Regions from separate parts of the Desulfosporosinus sp. BICA1-9 genome, predicted to be linked through region 2. Evidence: predicted binding sites of a transcription regulator. Region 2 holds the regulator's gene; the other holds the start of a gene.
The links. The regulator LexA, encoded in region 2, represses DNA repair genes until DNA is damaged. The targets are predictions, from matches to a motif close to CNAACANNTGTTNG.
Positions count from the first base shown of each region.

Region 1: recA (recombinase RecA) is a predicted target of LexA. The motif match lies at 5,217-5,230, and genes of this name have one in related genera.

Region 1 is NZ_JUEE01000251.1:435-10,332, forward strand. Features, by position in the region: gene JL57_RS31310 (hypothetical protein) at 1-170, shown strand, start outside; gene JL57_RS31315 (AAA family ATPase) at 197-1,666, shown strand; gene JL57_RS31320 (competence/damage-inducible protein A) at 2,145-3,419, shown strand; gene JL57_RS31325 (DEAD/DEAH box helicase) at 3,409-5,028, shown strand; gene recA (recombinase RecA) at 5,260-6,303, shown strand; gene JL57_RS31335 (regulatory protein RecX) at 6,281-6,823, shown strand; gene rny (ribonuclease Y) at 7,114-8,664, shown strand; gene JL57_RS31345 (hypothetical protein) at 8,840-9,367, shown strand; gene JL57_RS31350 (TIGR00282 family metallophosphoesterase) at 9,569-9,898, shown strand, end outside.
Region 2 is NZ_JUEE01000088.1:71,315-81,585, reverse strand. Features, by position in the region: gene JL57_RS11840 (GNAT family N-acetyltransferase) at 30-566, opposite strand; gene JL57_RS34230 (hypothetical protein) at 719-868, shown strand; gene JL57_RS11835 (hypothetical protein) at 1,014-1,196, opposite strand; gene JL57_RS11830 (D-alanyl-D-alanine carboxypeptidase family protein) at 1,236-2,327, opposite strand; gene JL57_RS11825 (M23 family metallopeptidase) at 2,445-3,233, opposite strand; gene lexA (transcriptional repressor LexA) at 3,377-3,991, shown strand; gene JL57_RS11815 (D-alanine--D-alanine ligase family protein) at 4,205-5,308, opposite strand; gene lepB (signal peptidase I) at 5,441-5,986, opposite strand; gene JL57_RS11805 (methionine gamma-lyase family protein) at 6,121-7,386, opposite strand; gene hflX (GTPase HflX) at 7,984-9,594, opposite strand; gene JL57_RS11795 (AAA family ATPase) at 9,674-10,271, opposite strand, start outside.

The sequences.
Region 1 (9,898 bases), on a different contig from region 2:
CGGAAATGGCCCAAAATGTAAGGATACAGGCGGAACAAGCAGGCGTACAGCTTGAATTAGAGATGGATAATGATGCCATATACGTACTCATGAATCAGGGAGATGCTCAACTTATTGAAGTAATCGAACGAGATGGGCAAGAGAAATTTCTGCCAACAGAAAAAGAGTAAGATATTACCGATGAAGGGGAGAGAACATGAAACTTGATATTATAATAGGTTTTGTAGTGGGGGTTTTCGCCTTTTTAATGGTTTTGGGATATAATGTCTTCCCGATTGGATTGCTGCTTGTAGCAGCGTATCTGGTTTGGACCTTAGTCCTTTCACGTCAAATCCTAAAAAACGGGAATGGTGTATCTATAGCCACTACTGCGATTGATTTTGAGGATATCGGGGGACAGAGTGTTGCCAAGAAAGAATTGCAAGAGGCGTTAGACTTTTTACTTCACTCTGACCGGATGAAAGCCTTAGGGATCCGCCCGCTCAAGGGAATCTTGTTGTCAGGCCCCACGGGTACGGGAAAAACACTGCTTGCCAAAGCAGCGGCAAGATATACAGACTCCGCTTTTTTGTCGGTCTCAGGCAGCGAATTTGTAGAAATGTATGCTGGTGTGGGGGCGGAAAGGGTCCGTGGATTGTTTCGTAGAGCACGAGAAATGGTGCGGAAAGAAAAGAAAACGAGTGCGATTATTTTTATCGATGAAATGGATATTTTAGGGGCTAAGCGGGGCAGTAATGTTTCCCATCATGAATATGACCAAACCCTTAATCAACTGTTAGTTGAAATGGACGGATTGAAAGCCGAACAAGGTCCGCCCATCTTAGTGATGGGCGCTACGAATCGCCCGGAAGCGTTGGATGTAGCGTTGCTTCGCCCAGGACGTTTTGACAGGCAAGTTAAAGTAGATCTTCCTGATAAAGAGGGACGCGTGGCAATCTTGAAAATTCATACGAAAAATAAACCTTTGGCTCAAGAGGTTATATTAGAAGATATCGCCCATGAAACCTTTGGATTTTCAGGAGCTCATTTGGAAAGTCTTACCAACGAAGCTGCCATTCTTGCTCTGCGGGACGAAGTGAGTGAAATTACTGCCCATCATTTACATGAAGCGGTTGAAAAGGTGATGTTGGGAGAAAAACTTGATCGTAAACCTACGGCAGAGGAATTACGACGGGTGGCTATTCATGAGAGTGGGCATGCGTTGCTAGCAGAAATGGTCCGGCCAAACTCAGTCTCTCAAGTTTCCATCCGTTCACGAGGAAATGCCCTAGGATATGTTCGTCATTATCCGAAGGATGATTTATATCTGTATACTCAAGCGATGTTGGAAGAACAGATCATGGTGGCCTTAGCAGGGGCCTTAGCAGAAGAGGAAATCCTAGGTACTAGGAGTACTGGGGCTGCAGGTGATTATGAGCAAGCACTTAACCTTGTGGAAAGAATGTTAATTTCTGGAATGTCTTCGCTTGGCGTTACGGACGTATCTCGTTTGAATGCTGAACAACGTCAGTCTGTGACGAAAGACATATTAGCAGAACTCGAAGAGCGAACGAAGACAATTCTTTTGAAGAACAAACCTTTGTTAATTAAAATCACAGAGATTTTAGGAGAAGAGGAAACATTAAGTGGAGATAATTTGCGGATGTATTTGCTTAATGTTGCTTAAACCCTAATGGCAATAACTCGATAGCGTGGAGCCTTTCACTCAATTTGAAGTGAAAGGCTTCGTTTTTTTATACTATCAGAAAGTATAAACTTGCGTTATATACTTTCCAAGCATAAGTGTAACTAAGGCGACGACACAGGACGTGTCTAGTGTCGAATGCGCCATGGATGGCATAGCATTCGACCGGTCGCCTCGCCATGGCTGACAGAATGACTAATACATGCGAAGACAGTGTCTGCAAGAAGGCTAATACGTGCGAAGACAGTGTCTTCGTGGGTGCCAGCCAAGTTTTCTTTACATTGATGCTAGAAATTATCATGATTTAGAGTTTAGATAAATATTTTATAAGGGAAAGAAGGATATTTCTAGTTTAATTTAGAAATAATTTAATGTGGAGTATCTTGAAGATCCACATATACGAATTGCAACACGAAGTTTCGTGTTTATTTGCGTTGACAATAGGAGAGTGATAAACTATATGAAGGCTGAAATTATCTCAACGGGGACTGAGATATTACTTGGAGAAACTCTCAATACGAGTGCTCATTACTTAACAGGAAAACTATCGACTTTGGGCATTGAGGTAGACTATCATACGACAGTTGGTGATAATCCCGAACGGTTAGAACAAGTTTTACGTCAGGCGCTTGGGCGTTCTGATCTCCTGATTACGACAGGAGGGTTAGGTCCGACTGCCGATGACTTGACCAAGGAATTAGTTGCCAAAGTCTTAGAGTTGAAGTTGGAGTTAGACTCCTCCAGTCTAGAACAAATTAAGCAGTTTTTTGGTCGTCGGAAAGCCCCTATGCCTGAAAGTAATGAAAAACAAGCCTTTTTTCCCGTAAACTCGAAAATTTTGCCCAATCCCATTGGGACAGCCCCAGGGGCCATCATCGAAAAAAGCGGTAAGATCGTTATTATATTGCCAGGTCCTCCCTTTGAACTGCACCCAATGTTCGATCATTATGTTTGGCCGGAATTAGAGAAGATCCTTGAACCTCATGTCGAACGAATGAACGAGCGTGTCCTAAAAGTATTCGGAATCGGAGAATCGGCAATTGAGGAAGTACTCAACGAACTGATGAGACTTCCTAACGTTACGGTGGCATTGCTGGCCAAACGAGCTGAGATGCACATTCGTTTGGTGGCGAGGAGCACGGAAAAAACGACTGGAGAAGCAGTTAAAGCGTTAGATCGAGTAGAGGAAGAAATCCGTCAGCGTTTAGGTAACAAAGTATTTGGCCGAGATCAGGAAACAATGGTCGGGATAGTCGGACAATTATTAACGGATAGACACCTGACCATTTCAACGGCTGAGTCATGTACTGGTGGATTACTTGGTGCTGCGCTCACTCAGGAACCGGGAAGTTCTCGGTTTTATTTGGGTGGGGTCGTGAGTTATTCTAATTCTCTTAAACAAGGGTTGCTTGGGGTAGGCGAGGAAACCCTTAAGGCGTTTGGTGCTGTGAGTGAAGAGGTTGCTAAGGAAATGGCAGAAGGAATTCGTGCTAAGACCGGATCAGATCTCGCCATCTCAACAACGGGGATCGCGGGGCCGGATGGAGGCAGTGATCAAAAACCGGTAGGTCTTGTATTTATAAGTATAGCGACACCTGCGGGTGTTCAAGTAGAAAAAATTCAGTTATACGGAGAACGGCAGTCTGTTCGTCAGTTAACCGTTCATGCAGCCCTTAATGGAGTGAGACAGTGGATGTTGAATAGCGAAAGGGGTTTACAAATAGGTGATGGTTGAACGATTACAAAGTTTTGGAGATATTCAGTTAAGCAAACAGGTTTTACAAGCTTTGTCAGAGATGGGGTTTGAAGAGCCTTCTCCGATTCAAAAAGAAGCAATCCCAGTTGCCCTAGAGGGGATAGACCTTATCGGGCAGGCTCAGACAGGAACTGGTAAGACAGCTGCTTTTGGAATCCCTATTACAGAAATGGTAAATGCTAAATTCCAAGCGGTGCAAGCACTTATTGTCACACCAACTCGGGAATTGGCGATTCAGGTTGCCGAGGAAATTGCTAAGCTTGGCAAGTATCGGCATGTCAAACCGTTGCCGATCTATGGTGGACAGCCCATTGACCGTCAGATTCGCGCCTTAAGGATGGGATATCAGGTGGTTGTTGGAACTCCTGGCCGGTTGTTAGACCATTTAAACCGTGGGACACTTCGTCTACAACATGTGAAAATGGTGGTTCTCGATGAAGCGGACGAGATGTTGGATATGGGCTTTATCGATGACATTGAATGCCTCTTAAAGGAGGTTCCTTCTGAAAATAGGCAAGTGTTACTTTTTTCAGCAACGATGCCCCCTGGAATTCGCAAATTAGCCCAAACTTATATGAAGTCCCCGCGTTCCGTTACCGTCAGTCGGGATGAATTAACCGTTCCCCTGATTGATCAGGTTTTCTATGAGACCAGGGAAAGCATTAAAGTGGATGCCCTAGGTAGAATCATTGACATGGAAGATATCGGTCAGGGAATCGTCTTTTGCCGCACAAAACGCGGGGTGGATGAGCTCGTAGTGGCACTTGAAGCCCGAGGCTATTTTGCGGATGCTTTGCATGGGGATTTGAGCCAGCAACAACGGGATCGAGTCATGAAGCGATTTAGAGACGGAAAGTCTGAATTATTGGTGGCTACGGATGTAGCGGCTAGGGGCTTGGATATTAATAACGTGACTCATGTCATTAACTTTGATATTCCTCAAGATCCAGTATCCTATGTTCATAGAATCGGACGGACTGGAAGGGTCGGACGTAAAGGTCAAGCAATAACCTTAATATCCCCGAAGGAGTATCGTCAACTTCGCCTCATTGAGAATCTTATTAAGACGAGAATCCGTCGGCAAGAGCTTCCTTCGATGGCCGATATAAGTGAGCGACAAGCTGAAAATCTCAAGAATCAACTCTTGAAACTAATCCAGAGTAATCGACTCGGCAATTATCGAGCGATAGTCGGGGAATTGTTCCAGGAATACGATTCCATCGATGTGGCAGCAGCCGCCTTAAAGTTTGCAGTCGAGGGCGCGAATGTTGAAGAACGCTCTGAAGTTAAAGAGCAAGATGAGCGGCTTTTTGGAAACACAGGGGCTTCGGCAGGAATGGTACGCTTTTTTATTAATATCGGTCGAATCCAGCAAATTCGCCCCCAGGATATCATCCGCTGGATTGCAGACCAAAGCGGGATTTCTGGAAACACGATTGGGATCATTAATATTTATGATAAATTTACATTTGTCGAGATTCCCGAAAAGTATGCCACCAGGGTCCAGAGCTGTATGCATCAGACTTTGATAAAAGGGCGTAAGGTAAGTGTTGAGCCGGCCAAAGCTCGTGAAAGTGCCGAGTTCTAATGAGTAAATTGATTTAGGTCAAAGAGTCTTTCACTTCTAGAGGATGAACTGAAGTGAAAGACTCTTTTTTCTACTGATCAACGAACACTATCACCTCATGATCTATTAAATTGTAAGATAATTTGTTTTACTGTCGGTTGTAGATAAACAAATTGACAAGCATTATGAGGTACCTCTATAATAGAAACCGAACAGATGTTTTGGGTAGGACCATGATGAGGAGGTTATAGAATGGCGGAAACAAATAAGCTGAAAGCATTAGACATTGCCCTAGCTCAGATTGAAAAGCAGTTTGGTAAGGGTTCCATCATGAAACTTGGGGAATCTTCGGCAGGACTGTCGATTGACGTCATTCCAACAGGTTGTTTAGCGATAGACCTTGCCTTAGGCGTGGGAGGGGTCCCACGTGGGCGGGTCATCGAGATTTTCGGTCCTGAGTCGTCAGGTAAAACCACGGTGGCACTACATATCGTCGCTGAAGCACAGAAATTGGGCGGAGTGGCTGCTTTTATCGATGCAGAGCATGCACTAGATCCAGTTTATGCTAAAGCCTTAGGAGTAAACATCGATGATTTGCTCGTGTCGCAACCGGATACTGGAGAACAAGGACTTGAAATCTGCGAGGCTCTTGTACGCAGTGCCGCAGTGGATGTTGTGGTGGTTGACTCAGTGGCTGCCTTAGTTCCTCGCGCTGAGATTGAGGGTGAGATGGGTGACAATCATGTCGGCTTGCACGCCCGCCTCATGTCTCAGGCCTTACGAAAGTTGACTGGCTCGATTAGCAAAAGCAATACTTGTGTCATTTTTATTAATCAAATACGAGAAAAAATTGGCGTAATGTTTGGCAGTCCTGAAACTACCACAGGTGGACGAGCCCTTAAATTTTACGCTACAATTCGAATGGATATTCGCAGGCAAGAAGCCTTGAAACAAGGTCAGGATATTGTCGGTAACAAAACACGAGTCAAAATCGTGAAGAATAAAGTCTCCCCACCCTTTAAGATGGCAGATTTTGATATCATGTATGGAGAAGGGATTTCCCGCGAAGGAAGCATTGTGGATATCGGGACGGAGATGGAAATCATCAATAAGTCTGGCGCTTGGTACTCCTATAACGGCGAGCGGCTGGGTCAAGGCCGAGAGAATGTCAAGGAATACCTTAAGCAGCACCCAGATAAGGCAAACGAACTTGAACGACAGATCCGGGCCAATATGAGTGCTGTTGTAGAGACGAGCACTGAGCCTGAGGAAGATGATTCTCTTGACGAAATCTAAACCCATTAAGAGTGCGATGGTCGTTGCGGTGGATTGTTTATCCCGTCGGTCGATGACTCATTATGAATTGGAGACGCGTCTTCTGGAAAAGGGTTTCGAAAGCTCTGAGGTCACGGGAGTGCTGGATAAACTTCTTAAACTAGGCTACCTAAACGACCAGGAATTTGCTTTAATGTATTCGGAAAGTCGGCTTAAACGTTATTCGAAGAGAAGAGTTCAACAAGACATGAAAATACGGGGGCTTGACCCCTGCTTGATTGAGCAAGCGTTAGAGTCAACCTATTCTGATGATGACGAATATCAGCAATGTTTAACCCTTGCCAAGCGATGGTGGGGAGAAGAGGGGAAGCGTTGGGAACAAAGGCACGAGGCAGAACAAGCCAAGCGGTATGTTCCACGAGAATTATGGATACAGCATAAAATCGCCCGTAAGCTCATCCAACGCGGCTATCCCACGGATTTAGTATGGAAAGCACTAAATAATCTTGAGGACAGTCATAATCTAGACGACGAGCGGTAGGCCCTGGTGTATAGAATGTATCTGTTTAGGACAAGCTTGACATTGATTGCAAATGATATTAAAATCTTAGCAGAGACCTGTCTCTGTTAAGATTTAACCTTTAAAGGTTTTCTTATAGATTTCGTTGTAGTTAGCTAAAATATAGGTTTTTTTGACTAGCGAGCGATAGTTTGTAGGAAACAGGAGAAGACACCTGTTTTAAGGTTATGCTTAAAAGTGACTGGTTTTGGAAACCAGCTTTTTTAATGCAAAAAATAGAAAATTTGTCAAACAAGGAGGTGTGTAGACGTATGATTATTGAACTAATTATTACCGGGTTAGTATCTGTTTTAGTTGGATTAGGTCTGGGTGTTTTAGCAGGTTGGCTTTTCCGCAAAAGTACTGCAGAAAAGGGTATTGGATCTGCAGAAGAAGAGGCTAAGCGTATTGTTGAAAGTGCCCATTCAGCTGCTGAAAGCAAGAAGAGAGAGTCTGTCGTTGCTGCTAAAGAAGAAGTCATGCATATTCGCAATGAAGTTGAAAAGGAAACTCGGGAGAGGCGCAATGAACTCCAACGCCTTGAGCGGCGCTTGCTCCAAAAAGAGGAAAGTCTAGACCGTAAAATTGAGTCACTGGAACGAAAAGAAGAAAATCTGCACCGCAAAGACGGCGAAGTAGAACAACTTAAAGAAGAACTCAACCAGATTGTTGGTAAGGAACAAGCGGAGCTTGAGCGCTTATCTGGAATGACCTCAGAAGAAGCTAAACAATTGCTTTTGAAACGTGTTGAGGAAGACGTTCGCTATGAATCGGCAATCATGATTAAAGAGATTGAGACACGTGCCAAGGAAGAAGCTGAGAAACGGGCAAAGAATATTATTGCCTTAGCGATACAGCGGTGCGCAGCGGATCATGTGGCTGAAACGACGGTATCCGTTGTAGCGTTGCCCAGTGACGAAATGAAAGGGCGAATTATCGGTCGTGAGGGACGAAATATCCGAACTTTAGAAACCCTTACGGGGATTGATCTTATCATTGATGATACACCAGAGGCTGTAATTTTATCAGGGTTTGACCCAATTCGCCGAGAAGTTGCGCGAATTGCTTTGGAAAAACTCATTGCCGATGGGCGCATTCACCCAGCACGAATTGAAGAAATGGTTGAAAAGGCTCAGAAAGAAGTTGACCAAAAGATCAGGGAAGAAGGGGAACAAGCAACCTTTGAAACAGGTGTGCATGGCTTACATCCTGAATTAATTCGTTTGCTTGGGCGACTAAAATTCCGCACAAGTTATGGACAGAATGTTTTGAAGCACTCCACTGAAGTGTCCCATCTGGCTGGATTGATGGCGGCGGAGTTAGGTGTAGATATTCAACTTGCAAAGCGGGCAGGTCTTCTGCATGATATTGGCAAGGCTGTAGATCATGACCTAGAAGGGACCCATGTGCAAATTGGGGTGGATCTGGTTAGAAAATATAAGGAATCCGGTGATGTTCTTCACGCTATTGAAGCCCATCATAACGATGTAGAACCCAAGACCATTGTTGCAGTACTTGTTGCTGCTGCTGATGCGGTCTCAGCCGCTCGCCCTGGAGCACGTAGGGAGACTCTGGAAACTTATATTAAACGTCTACAAAAACTTGAAGAAATCGCCGAGAGTTTTGAAGGGGTAGAAAAGTGCTTTGCTATTCAAGCTGGACGAGAAGTTCGTATTATTGTCAAACCTGATAAGATTGACGATGTGCTCGCTCCGCGAGTAGCTCGTGAGATTAGTAAACGAATTGAAGAAGAACTTGAATATCCGGGACAAATTAAGGTGGTTGTAATTCGAGAGACCAGAGCCGTTGACTTCGCAAAATAGTATAATAGTGAGATACCTAACCAGGCGATCCAGTGGGTCGCCTGGTTTTTTAATAAGGTGAATGCCCTATACCATATTTGACCAGTATGTTTGATAGAGGTTTGGAGCAGGAGTTTGCAAGCTTATGCCGAATAAATACATGTTAGGACAGCGTAAAAGAGAGGGCTGAAATTAGATGTTTAGTAGTTTATATAAAGACGGAGGGCGCACCCATGACGGAGGACGTGCCCAAGATGGAGTGGGATTGCTAACCTCGATACTTTTGAGATACCCTGAAGTAGGGTCTGTACATTATTGGTGTGAGCAACATGCTCTAAAAATCACGTTTATGATTACTCAATCACAAGAGGCCTCTACTCTTCAGGACATGTTAAAACCTGCTGTAGAATTCTTCCATCAACTTGAAGGTCGGAGCATGAGGGTTTTTGATATCATCTCCCGAAGCGAAGAAAATGTCTGTGTTATTACTGTAACTCGAGATGTCGAAAGTATGACTCAACGAGAAGTTGGGCTGATTGTCGAGCTGCTAAAGCGGAAGTACCAGAAACAGCTGGTGTATGATGAAATGTATCTGCCCGAAGAGGAACAGATTTACCAGGAGGAAATGATCAGTAAAATGCTTTACTCAATCCAAAGCGATACTATGAGTAAAAACGTGGTTGCATTGCGAGAAGAAGGGCGTGTTTTGGTCTTCAAGTCCTAGCGTAATCGATGCTCGATTTCGGAATTCGAACCTCTATTCTCAAGATTCGAGCCTTGAACCAGTCATTGAAAATTGTATGAAATAGTAAGCATAATGGCATTCTATGGATAATGTTTAGGTAAGATGTGCGACATTCGATGTGCTAACTTCGAACATCGAGCTTCGAACATCGAACCTCGATTTAAAAGGGGGGTACGTTTGTTGCACATACTTTTTATTGGGGATATTGTAGGCAAGCCTGGAAGGGAAGCGGTTAAACGTTTTTTAAAACCAATTCAGGTGGAATATAAAATTGATGTGACTATGGCTAATGGCGAAAATGCCGCAGCCGGAAAAGGGTTAACCAAAGATATTGCCGAGGAGCTATATGGCTATGGAATCGAATTTTTGACGATGGGCAATCATGTTTGGGATAATCGAGATATCATGAACTTCATTGATCGTGAACATAGAATTATTCGCCCAGCGAATTATCCAGTTGGGGCACCGGGACAAGGGCATGGATTCCTGAGAGCCTTTGGTAAGAAAATT
Region 2 (10,271 bases):
AAAGTAAATTGACTGATACAACCCTCCTTCTAATCAATGGTAAGACCCATATAGATACAATCAAAAAACTGCCCTGAAATAAAGAACTCCCTTGTAATCAACCCCTCTTGAATGAAGCCAATTTTCTCGTAGACACGAATCGCTCTATCATTGTCACTTCGAACTCGAAGATTAAGTTTGCGAACTTTGTTTGAGTCCTTTGCCCACTGAATCAATTCTTGAACCAAAACGGTTCCAATTCCTTGGTCCCAGTAATTCTTAAGTACTGAAACTCCGAATTCGCCCGTATGTTGTATCCGGGCCCGGATTCCACCAGTAAAGTTTAAACAGCCAATTACCTTATCTCCAACTAAGGCGAGGAGCATAATTCTGTTTTTGGTGATGCGACTTTCTTCGAGGAAAACTTCCTCTTCGCTTACCGATACCTCAAGTTCACCAGGTCCAAAGGTTAGGAAATCCGATTGAGCACCGATCATCTGTAAGTAGATAACGAGCTCGGGAGCGTCTCCTTTGCCGGCTTCTTTTATTAGCACCGTTTGTCCGTTTTTCAAAGGAATGGTTTTCATAGGATTTCTCTCCTCCCTCGTATAACTGCTTATATCAATTTCAAATATACTTTATCCCAATTATGGAATATCATCAAACATTATTGGATTGTAACCTACAATTCAGGAAATACTATCAGAGTAATAAGTTTAATAATGAGGAGGCGTTCTTTTTGAGTAATCAAGATCAGACAAGAAGAGAAGTTTTAGCTAATAAATATCCAGAGATGGACGAACATTTTGAACAATTAAAAAATCAGGCTAATGAACCTAAAATTGAAAGATTAGGGGGAAATAATAAGAAGCAAAAACAACGAAGCTAAGATTAGTTCTCAAATAACTAATAGGGGGAATTAGGGAATATAAGTTCCCCCTTCTTACTTAAGCGCATTGAAATTAAATCAATGGATTTAGCCCACCATCACTCATTCCACTTGCACTAAATAATACATCCCCCTTTTGGTCGGGTTACTCTTCAATATTCACTAATATATCGTCGATCTCAATTTCAGCGAAGTCACCCTCGGGTGTTTTAATACACTGGCAACAATTATCACATTGTTTTGTCGGATCTAGATCACAAAGATCACATTCTCCACATGCTGTGCAAACACGATCTTCCAAAACGCAAGGCTCACCAAGCTTATTCAAGTTCTCAAACCTCCAAAGTACTAATTATTATGAACTAAATTAAAATAGTCCCGGACTCACAATCAACGATCTTGGGTCTTTAGATAGGTCTCGAAGTGCAGCCTTTGACCGTTGCTCTGCCCACGCTTCATCCAATAAGTTAATGGTATCTTTATAGCGTTGCTCACTCCCAAATAAGACCAGTAATAAATCTCCGTCTGCTCTTGTGACATAGGTTACAAGGCATTGACCAGCTTCTGTCGTGGTACCAGTTTTTAGACCTCGGTCTCCAGGATAAACCCCTAGGAGGAGGTTCGTGTTCTGCAACTCCGCGTTACGAATCTTACCCTGAGCGTCTTTCCACTGGACACGTGCGTGGTTTTTCTGAACATATTTCATGAGTTTTTCATTCTTGATAAAGTGATTGGCAATCACAGCAAAGTCGCTAGCAGTGGTATATTGGTCAGGGTCGGGCATTCCATGTGGGTTCGTAAAGCGAGAATTTTGACACCCTAGAGCAGTGGCATAGTTATTCATTTTCTGAGCAAATTCAGGGATTGAACCGCTGATTTTGACTGCCAAAGCAGCAGCTGCGTCATTAGAACTGTTGACATAAAGCGCAGTTAACAGGTCGTCGACGGATATTTCGTCTCCTGGACTGAGTCCAAGTCTGGAGCCTTCTACCGTTACTTCAGGGCCGACCTTCACGATATCCGTCTCTTTCAAGCTCTCTTCAGCGATTAAACCAGTGAGGAGTTTCAAGGTGCTGGCAGGGGCGCGTTGTAAGTCAGGATTTTGTGATTTAAGTATCTGGTTCGTTTGGGGATCAAGGAGTACGTAGCTTACCTTTGGCGCTATGTGCTCCGAAGCTGAACTTGAACTTGAAAATGAAGTATTAGTATTAGTATTAGTATTAGTAGTATTATCTTTACTTGTAGGTGTAGCAATTGCTATAGCAGCAGCTGTTGGTGTAGGAGTAAGTGAGGTCATGGACTTGAAGATTTTTAGTTTAGTTTCAGCTAATGTAATAAGGCCTTTGACCTTGGCAGGGCCTAGATCAAAATAGCGGAATCCTACCAACGATAATATTCCAATGAACATCACAAGTATAATTCCCTTTGATCTGAAATGTCTTCGCTTTTTATAGCTCAATGATTAACCCCTCCTAGGGCATCTCCTTAGTAATTACTTATGCTTACCCGAACTTATAGTTTCTGATTGCACAAACAAGGTTATTATAACTAATTTTAAAATATTGAGCAAGTTCCTTTATTTCATCCATAGTTGCCAAACTGCCAAAAAAGGATAGGGATTGACCCATTTTCCATTGGGTAGTTCAATTCCAAAATGAAGATGATCGGGTGTAGTCAAGGCGTCTCCAGTGTGCCCCATCCCTCCTATGGCCTCCCCTTTTTCGATTCGTTTTCCTTTACTAAGGTGCGGCGAACTATATTGCAGATGGGCGTAATAATAATAATTTCCATCATCCCCTCGTACTCCGACTCGTTCTCCACCCAGCCTGTTCCACCCTAACTGCTCAATCTTTCCCCCACAGATACTAACAATGGGAGTCCCTTCCTTTCCAAACAAATCTGTCCCTTCATGTCTGCGGAATCCTCCTTCTCGATCTGCACCAAAGCTATCATCGAACCAGGTCGCACCCTGCACAGGAAAGACATATTTCTCGGGATAATAATATGTATATTGCTTTAGGATATCCCGATGCCTCCGAACTTTTTTAAGGGAAGCTGACGGAAGCGTGCCCCAGTTTAAGTCTTTAAATAGAACTTGATTGCGAAGTTGGTCAATAAGCGCCTGAGCTTCTTTTTCTGGTAGAGTCGAACGGATTGCTAATAAATCCTCCCATGAAGCAGTAGGGGATTTGAGGCTATCTTCATGGCACTGTTTCACAAGAGTAGGTGTTACTGAACTCAAATACGGATAGATATCTTCTGATATATTAGGTGGCTTATGAAGTAAATGCCATGCAATCATGCCGAGTAAAATAAGAAATATGAGCTGAGCTAATCTGTGTTGGAGTCTGGTATAAATTCTCATCTTATTCCCCTACTTTCTTCAAAGATCATTTTCTTTTCACATTCTCGTTTATACTGACTATACATGATTCATTGCGAACATTTGTTTGCACTTTACGGCAATGGATGGTACAATATTCCTGAATAGATGGGGGTGTGATACTTATGTACCCGGATTTATCAATGCGTCAAACGAAGATCTTGGAATTTATTAAAGAAGAAATACGTAAAAAAGGATATCCTCCTGCCGTTCGGGAAATAGGCGAAGCTGTTGGTTTACTATCTAGCTCTACAGTGCATGGACATCTTCAGACCTTAGAGGAAAAAGGGTATATCCGGCGTGATCCTACAAAGCCTCGGGCCATCGAGATCTTGGATAGTTCTATTGACCCAATTGACAAGCAGAAAGCGATACATGTGCCCATTGTGGGTCGTGTAACTGCAGGACAGCCGATTTTAGCTGTGGAAAACATTGAAGGCACCTTTCCCCTTCCGGACGATCTGGTTCGTCAAGATAATGTTTTTATGCTTAAGGTTCAAGGAGATAGCATGATTGAAGCAGGCATTCTGGATGGAGACTACATTATCGTCCGTCAACAAAATGTAGCTAGAAACGGCGAAATCGTTGTGGCATTGATAGGTGATGAAGCAACTGTAAAACGATTTTTTAAAGAAAGAACGCTCATTCGGCTCCAGCCCGAAAACTCTGCTATGGAACCAATCTATTCCCAGGACGTCTCGATTTTAGGGAAAGTTGTCGGTGTCTTTCGTACCCTCTAATAAGACGCCCCCTAAACAATATGCACTAGAAAGAACGCTTACTATTACTCTTTCATTTTTTATCAGTATTTTATCAAAGCACTAAATTTGATAAATAAAATAAGGGGAGCAGAGATGGATATCCATCTCTGCTCCCCTTTATGATCGGGAATACATGAAACCTAAAAGTAGGACTCTTTAGTAGCGGTTAGCCATCGGTTGCCATCGGCAACCTTATTCAGGCGAGATTTTGGAGCTTTGTTTATCCTGAAATCGTTCTAAACCTAAAGTGATTAATTCATCAATCAAATCAGAGTACGGAATTCCGGTAACCTCCCAAAGCTTGGGGTACATTGAGATTTCCGTAAAACCTGGTAAGGTATTAATTTCGTTTAGGTAAATCTCGTTTTGAGGGGTTACAAAGAAATCAACACGACTCAAACCACAGGCTTCGACAGCACAGAAAGCTTCAACGGCCATCTTCTGTAAACGCTCTACGATAGATTGATCGAGGTCTGCCGGGATCAACAGTCTAGAACCAATATTGGAATACTTTGCTTCATAAGTATAGAATTCCTGCGCAGGTAAAACTTCTCCAGGAAGCGAGGCTTTTGGCCTGTCATTCCCCAGAACAGAGACTTCAATTTCTTGGCCAATAATTGTTTCTTCGACAACGATTTTACGATCGAAGTTCGCTGCAACCTTTAGCGCATTCTGCAATTCTAAGCGATGATGGGCCTTGGATATTCCCACACTTGAGCCTAGATTAGCTGGCTTTACAAAGCAAGGATAGCCTATCTTTGCCTCGATTTGATTAAGACTTGTTTCTACCTCGTTCAGTAAGTCTGAACGAAGTAACGTCAGGTAGCGTGCTTGGGGCAGCTCCTTTTCATGGAAAACGGCTTTCATCCGATCTTTGTCCATACCAAGTGAGGAACCTAAAACGCCTGATCCTACATAAGGGATATTAGCCATTTCGAGTAATCCTTGAAGAGTTCCATCTTCCCCATAGGGTCCATGAAGGACAGGAAAAATCAGATCAACTTTCCCTTGGTTTGGCAGAACACGACCATCTAAAGCAATAAAATGCGGGTTTGTCGGATCAATAACCAGCGTAACCTGACAAGCTTGATCTTGGGAAGGGAAGCCATCCTTGATCAATTTCCCTGGTAATTCCCCCCAAAACCATTGCCCAAGTTTATTAATGCCGATGGTTTCTACATTATAACGATTTCGATCAATGGCATTATAAATAGACTGGGCTGAATTTAATGAAACCTCATGTTCACCAGAGCGGCCACCAAATAAAAGAGCCACATTTAGTTTGTGTTCACCCACTATACCCCACCCTCTCAATTAATCTCTTTAGAACAAAAATTCATATGTTCTCTGTGTCCCAAAAAATTTCCTCATAAGAGAAGATAATCTTTCTCATAGAAGTATATGCTTCTAAAAGAAAAAAGCTCCCGCCTAACGGGCAAGAGCACCAATTTGTCCTATAGGCCAGTAGCGAAAAAGAGTTCTGCCGGTAATATTTTCCATCGGTAAAAAGCCCCATTCCCTAGAATCCGCACTGTTATTGCGATTGTCTCCCATCACAAAGACTGAATTCTCAGGAACGTCTATGGGACCGAAGTTATTGTTAGGCTTCTCTAATAGATAGGGTTCATAAAGAGGCTGACCATTGACATAGGTTGTACGATTTCGTATTTCGATTTTATCTCCTGGTAAGCCTACGACTCGTTTAATGTAGTCATCTGTCGCATGGGCACTGGCTGGTGGATGGAAAACAACAATATCACCAGGGCTAATCTGATCAAACCGTTTAAAGAAAAACTTATCTACAATTACCCGGTCTTCAAGTTGAATGGTAGGAAGCATTGAACCAGTAGGAATTTTGCGTGCTTCAATCACAAAGGTACGCAACAACCAAGAAAGCGCAAAGGCAATCAGGACAATTTCTATTAGTTCTATTAAAAATCGCCCAGTACTTTTTGGTGACTCCGAAGTATCCATAATTCACCTCTTTCCCCCTTAAATATTAACATATTTTTTTCAAGAAAGCTTATATAAGCAAAGTGGATTCTCTCCTCAACGAGTTTAGCTAAACTTATCTGAGGAGAATAGCCATCGAATTAAGTCTGAAAAAGTTAACTGAGAAGTCCTTGTTCAAATAAATTAAGAGCTGCTAAAATGTTGCCTAGCTGCACATAATGATGTGAAATTCCACCTTGCTGATAAACAATATAGGGTTCGCGGAGAGGACCGTCAGCAGAAAATTCACTGGTTGAACCTAAGATAAAAGTTCCCCCTGCCATAATGACTTCATCTTCATAACCTGGCATACCAGAGGGTATAGGCGTGACGTGAGAATCAAGTGGAGAACCTTTTTGTATTCCCTGACAAAAGGCGATCAGCTTTTCTCTTGATCCGAGCCTAACGGCTTGGATAAGATCAGTTCTTAGCATTTCTGGTTCTGGATTTACTTCAAATCCTAAAGCTCGCCAAAATGCTGAGGAAAAAACCGCACCTTTAATCGATTCAGAAACCGTCAAGGGACTCAAAAATAAGCCTTGATAAAACAGTCGTTGCCACTCTAAGGTCGCCCCCATGTGCTCACCGATGCCTGGTGCTGTTAAGCGCTGGGCAGCGAGTTGAACTAGATCTGCGCGCCCGGCTACATACCCACCGGTAGGAGCTAGACTGCCTCCTAGATTCTTAATTAGCGAACCAGCGAGCAAATCGACGCCAATATCACCCGGTTCTTGGATTTCGACGAGCTCTCCATAGCAGTTATCTACAAAAATAATCAGTTGAGGATAGTTTGTTTTGACATTTTCTACAAGTTCCTTTAACTGAGCTATCATCAGAGAGTTGCGCCAAGCATACCCTCGCGAACGCTGAACCATAAGTAAGCGGGTCTTATCTGTAATTCTCTCGCCTAAAAGAGAGTATTGTATTTTACCTTGTGAGTCTAAGGGGATGTCCTCATAGGATATCCCAAAATCTATGAGACTCCCCTGCCCTTTTCCCCTTAGCCCGATAACTTCTTCTAGGGTATCGTAAGGAGCTCCGCTAACCGAAATAATATGATCGCCTGGTCGAAGCACACCAAAAAGGGCTGCAGCAATTGCATGAGTCCCTGAAACAAACTGACCGCGGACAAGTGCCGCTTCGGTTCCTAAAATACGGGCTGCTACACGGTCGAGGACTTCTCGACCAGAATCACCGAGTCCATAACCCGTGGTTCCCTGTAAGTGATAAGTAGAAACTCGCTCTTCTTGAAATGCTTTTAATACTTTCTTATGATTTTTGAAGGCTATCTCTTGTAGTACAGGTAGTTGACGAAAGAGTGCTTCTTCCGCTTCGGCTACTGCTTTGTTAATCAACTTCGGCCAATCGGGATTCAAATACAAACTATTTCCTGGTTTCTAAAACGCATTAAAATTAACTAAACTACAAAATGCGTCCTTCACTTGTCCGACGAACAAGCGGCAACGTCACAGGATTCAGTTGCTGAGCCACAGACTCTCGTCTATGTTTCGGATGGTTAAACTCCGTAGATTTAACCGCCGCTTTCACGTTCTATCCAAAAGAGGGTGTTACCCATCGCCTAAGATCACCATGACAACAGCCTTTCACCACGTGTACTGTTGCCATTTCTTATCTTTAAGCTGGAGTTAATACCTCAGCTAAGCAAGCTTTCCGCAAATGTTGCCATGAAACCAGGCTTTTCACATCCTTTCGTATTAAGTTTAACCTTCGATTTAGAACGTGCATAGGTCCATTCGCTTTCACGAATAAAATGACTGCCTCGGTATTGGCCGTAATAATCCAGCTCTGCTACCCCTAATCCGTCCGGATTTGCATCAACCCCGATAGCCCCATCATTTGAGGTATACTGTGCAGCTTCTTTCTCTTCAATCGTGACATGGACGTAGTACCGTTTATTCTCTCGTATGATTTCAATTTGATAAGCTTTGCCAGTCTTTAGGTAGTCAATCTCTGGGGGTTTAGGTTAGTAATGAGCTGACATATTTCCATACTGGCTTGAGAGAATCTCCACGAGTTAGGGACATTTTGACGGGATAAGGAAGTTGTTGAGCTAAATCATTCAAAGCATCTTCATCTAAGGCTTTATCAACCTTATTTAGCAAGCTTAGCATAGGTTTTTCAACGCATCCAAGTTGTTTTAGCACTTGATGGACCGCCTCAGCTTGTTGGAGGGCCTGAGGATGACTGGCATCTAAAACATGAATCAAAACATCCGCTTGTTGTACTTCTTCTAAGGTTGCAATAAAAGCATTAATCAACTGAGTGGGTAATTTTCTGATAAACCCAACCGTGTCGCTAAGCAGAACTTCCAAGGAAGAGCTTACTCTAATACTCCGAACGATGGGATCTAACGTAGCAAATAATCTATTTTCACCAAGGGGCAAATCGGAACGACTACCCGCTTGTTCCATGGCATTTTTCATGAACGTCGTTTTTCCTGCGTTAGTATAGCCTACTAAGGCAATGATGGGGAGCCCACTTCTACTTCTTTGACGGCGCTGAACTTCCCGGTGCTGAAGTACAAGTTTTAATTCTCTTTCAAGTTGGGTTATGCGATCCCGCATTCTCCGACGATCCATCTCAAGTTTTGTTTCTCCAGGACCCCGGGTGCCAACTCCTCCACCTAAACGAGAGAGTGCTTGTCCCTGACCTGTTAAATAAGGTAATAGATGCTTTAATTGAGCTAATTCAACTTGAAGTTTACCTTCCCGGGATTGAGCGCGCTGAGCAAAAATATCTAAGATCAATCCTGAACGGTCTAATACTTTCAGACCAGTTTCTGCCTCTAAGGTTCGCAACTGGGTGGTCGATAGTTCATCATCACAGATAATCACATTAGCTTCTGTTTCCTGTAAACGGTGGACAAGTTCTTCAAGTTTTCCGGTTCCAAAATAGCTGCGATTCTGGCTATAACGCCTTAATTGGACAAGTTGACCGACTACCTCAACCCCAGCTGACCGGGTTAGTTCGCGCAGTTCATCTAGATAATCCTGATTTTCTTGGTCACTTTCTTCCAGGGCAATAAGGAAAGCGCGCTCACTATTAGGAGGGGTCTGAGGTTTGGTCCCTCTCGATGTACCTTTGGAAAGTTCATTAAGAGCCTGGTTATAGTCAAAGGAATTCCAGTTTTTAGGGCTGAGATTAACGAGATAAGGATTGTCCTCGTCTGTCCGATAGGCAATTTGAATTCCCGTGAGTTGCCCATCGAGAACACCAAGGGAAGCCATACTTTCCAGCTGAAGAGAGGATAAGGCACTATGATCAAGGGGACTTAGGGAGTAGTTCCCCTTGGGATGCGTATGGATACAGCGCAAATGTTTTCCCACGGATCTTCCTTTAATCGGAGGAAGGGCTACCGTGGCATGACGGCCAACAGCCCCGGCTAACAGTGTGCCGGGACGGGAAAGATAGACAGCGATTTCCCGATTCCAAAGTTGGGTTAGGCGAATCAATTCTTCAAGAATTGTAGAATTGATAAGTTCAGTCCGTTCTGTTTTGATTTCAGAAAGATTCTTAAGTTCTTGTATCTGGCTTGCCCGAATTCCAGACAAGTCTCCCGAAATGTCCATAGCCATACAAAAAACCTCATGTTTCCTAATTTTCCTGACTGATTACACTTCAAAATGCACTCTTGCAAACGCTTTTCCACTAGAGATCTTCCAAATTTATATCTTCAGGCAAGATCTGAATTAGTTCTTCGCGACTTGAACTCGTTTTTTGGAACAGCCGAACGGCTTGTTTTCGAACTGTTTTTTCCACGAGGTTACGGACAAGCCGAGCATTCCCTGCATAACGATGGGTGTTGAGTAAGTTTTGCAGGTGGAAGCGGAGCGCATCTTCCGCCTCAGTTGTTAATTCATATTGCCGAGTTTTTAGCATCAGTTTACCGATAGCTAGTAATTCATCGAGGGTATAATCTGGAAAGTCAATATGTATAGGGAAGCGGGAACGAAGTCCAGGATTAGTCTGTAAGAACCATTCCATTTCTTGACGATATCCGGCCAAGATTAAAACAAGATTGTCTTTATTGTCCTCCATAGCCTTGACTAAGGCATCGATGGCTTCCTTGCCAAAATCTTTCTCTCCCCCTCGAGCTAAAGAATAGGCTTCATCAATAAAGAGGACGCCGCCTAAGGCCTTCTTAAGTTGCTCTCTTGTCTTTTGTGCAGTATGCCCAATATATTCACCGACTAAATCTGCCCGTTCACATTCGATCACATGTCCTTTTTGAAGAACTCCCATTTCT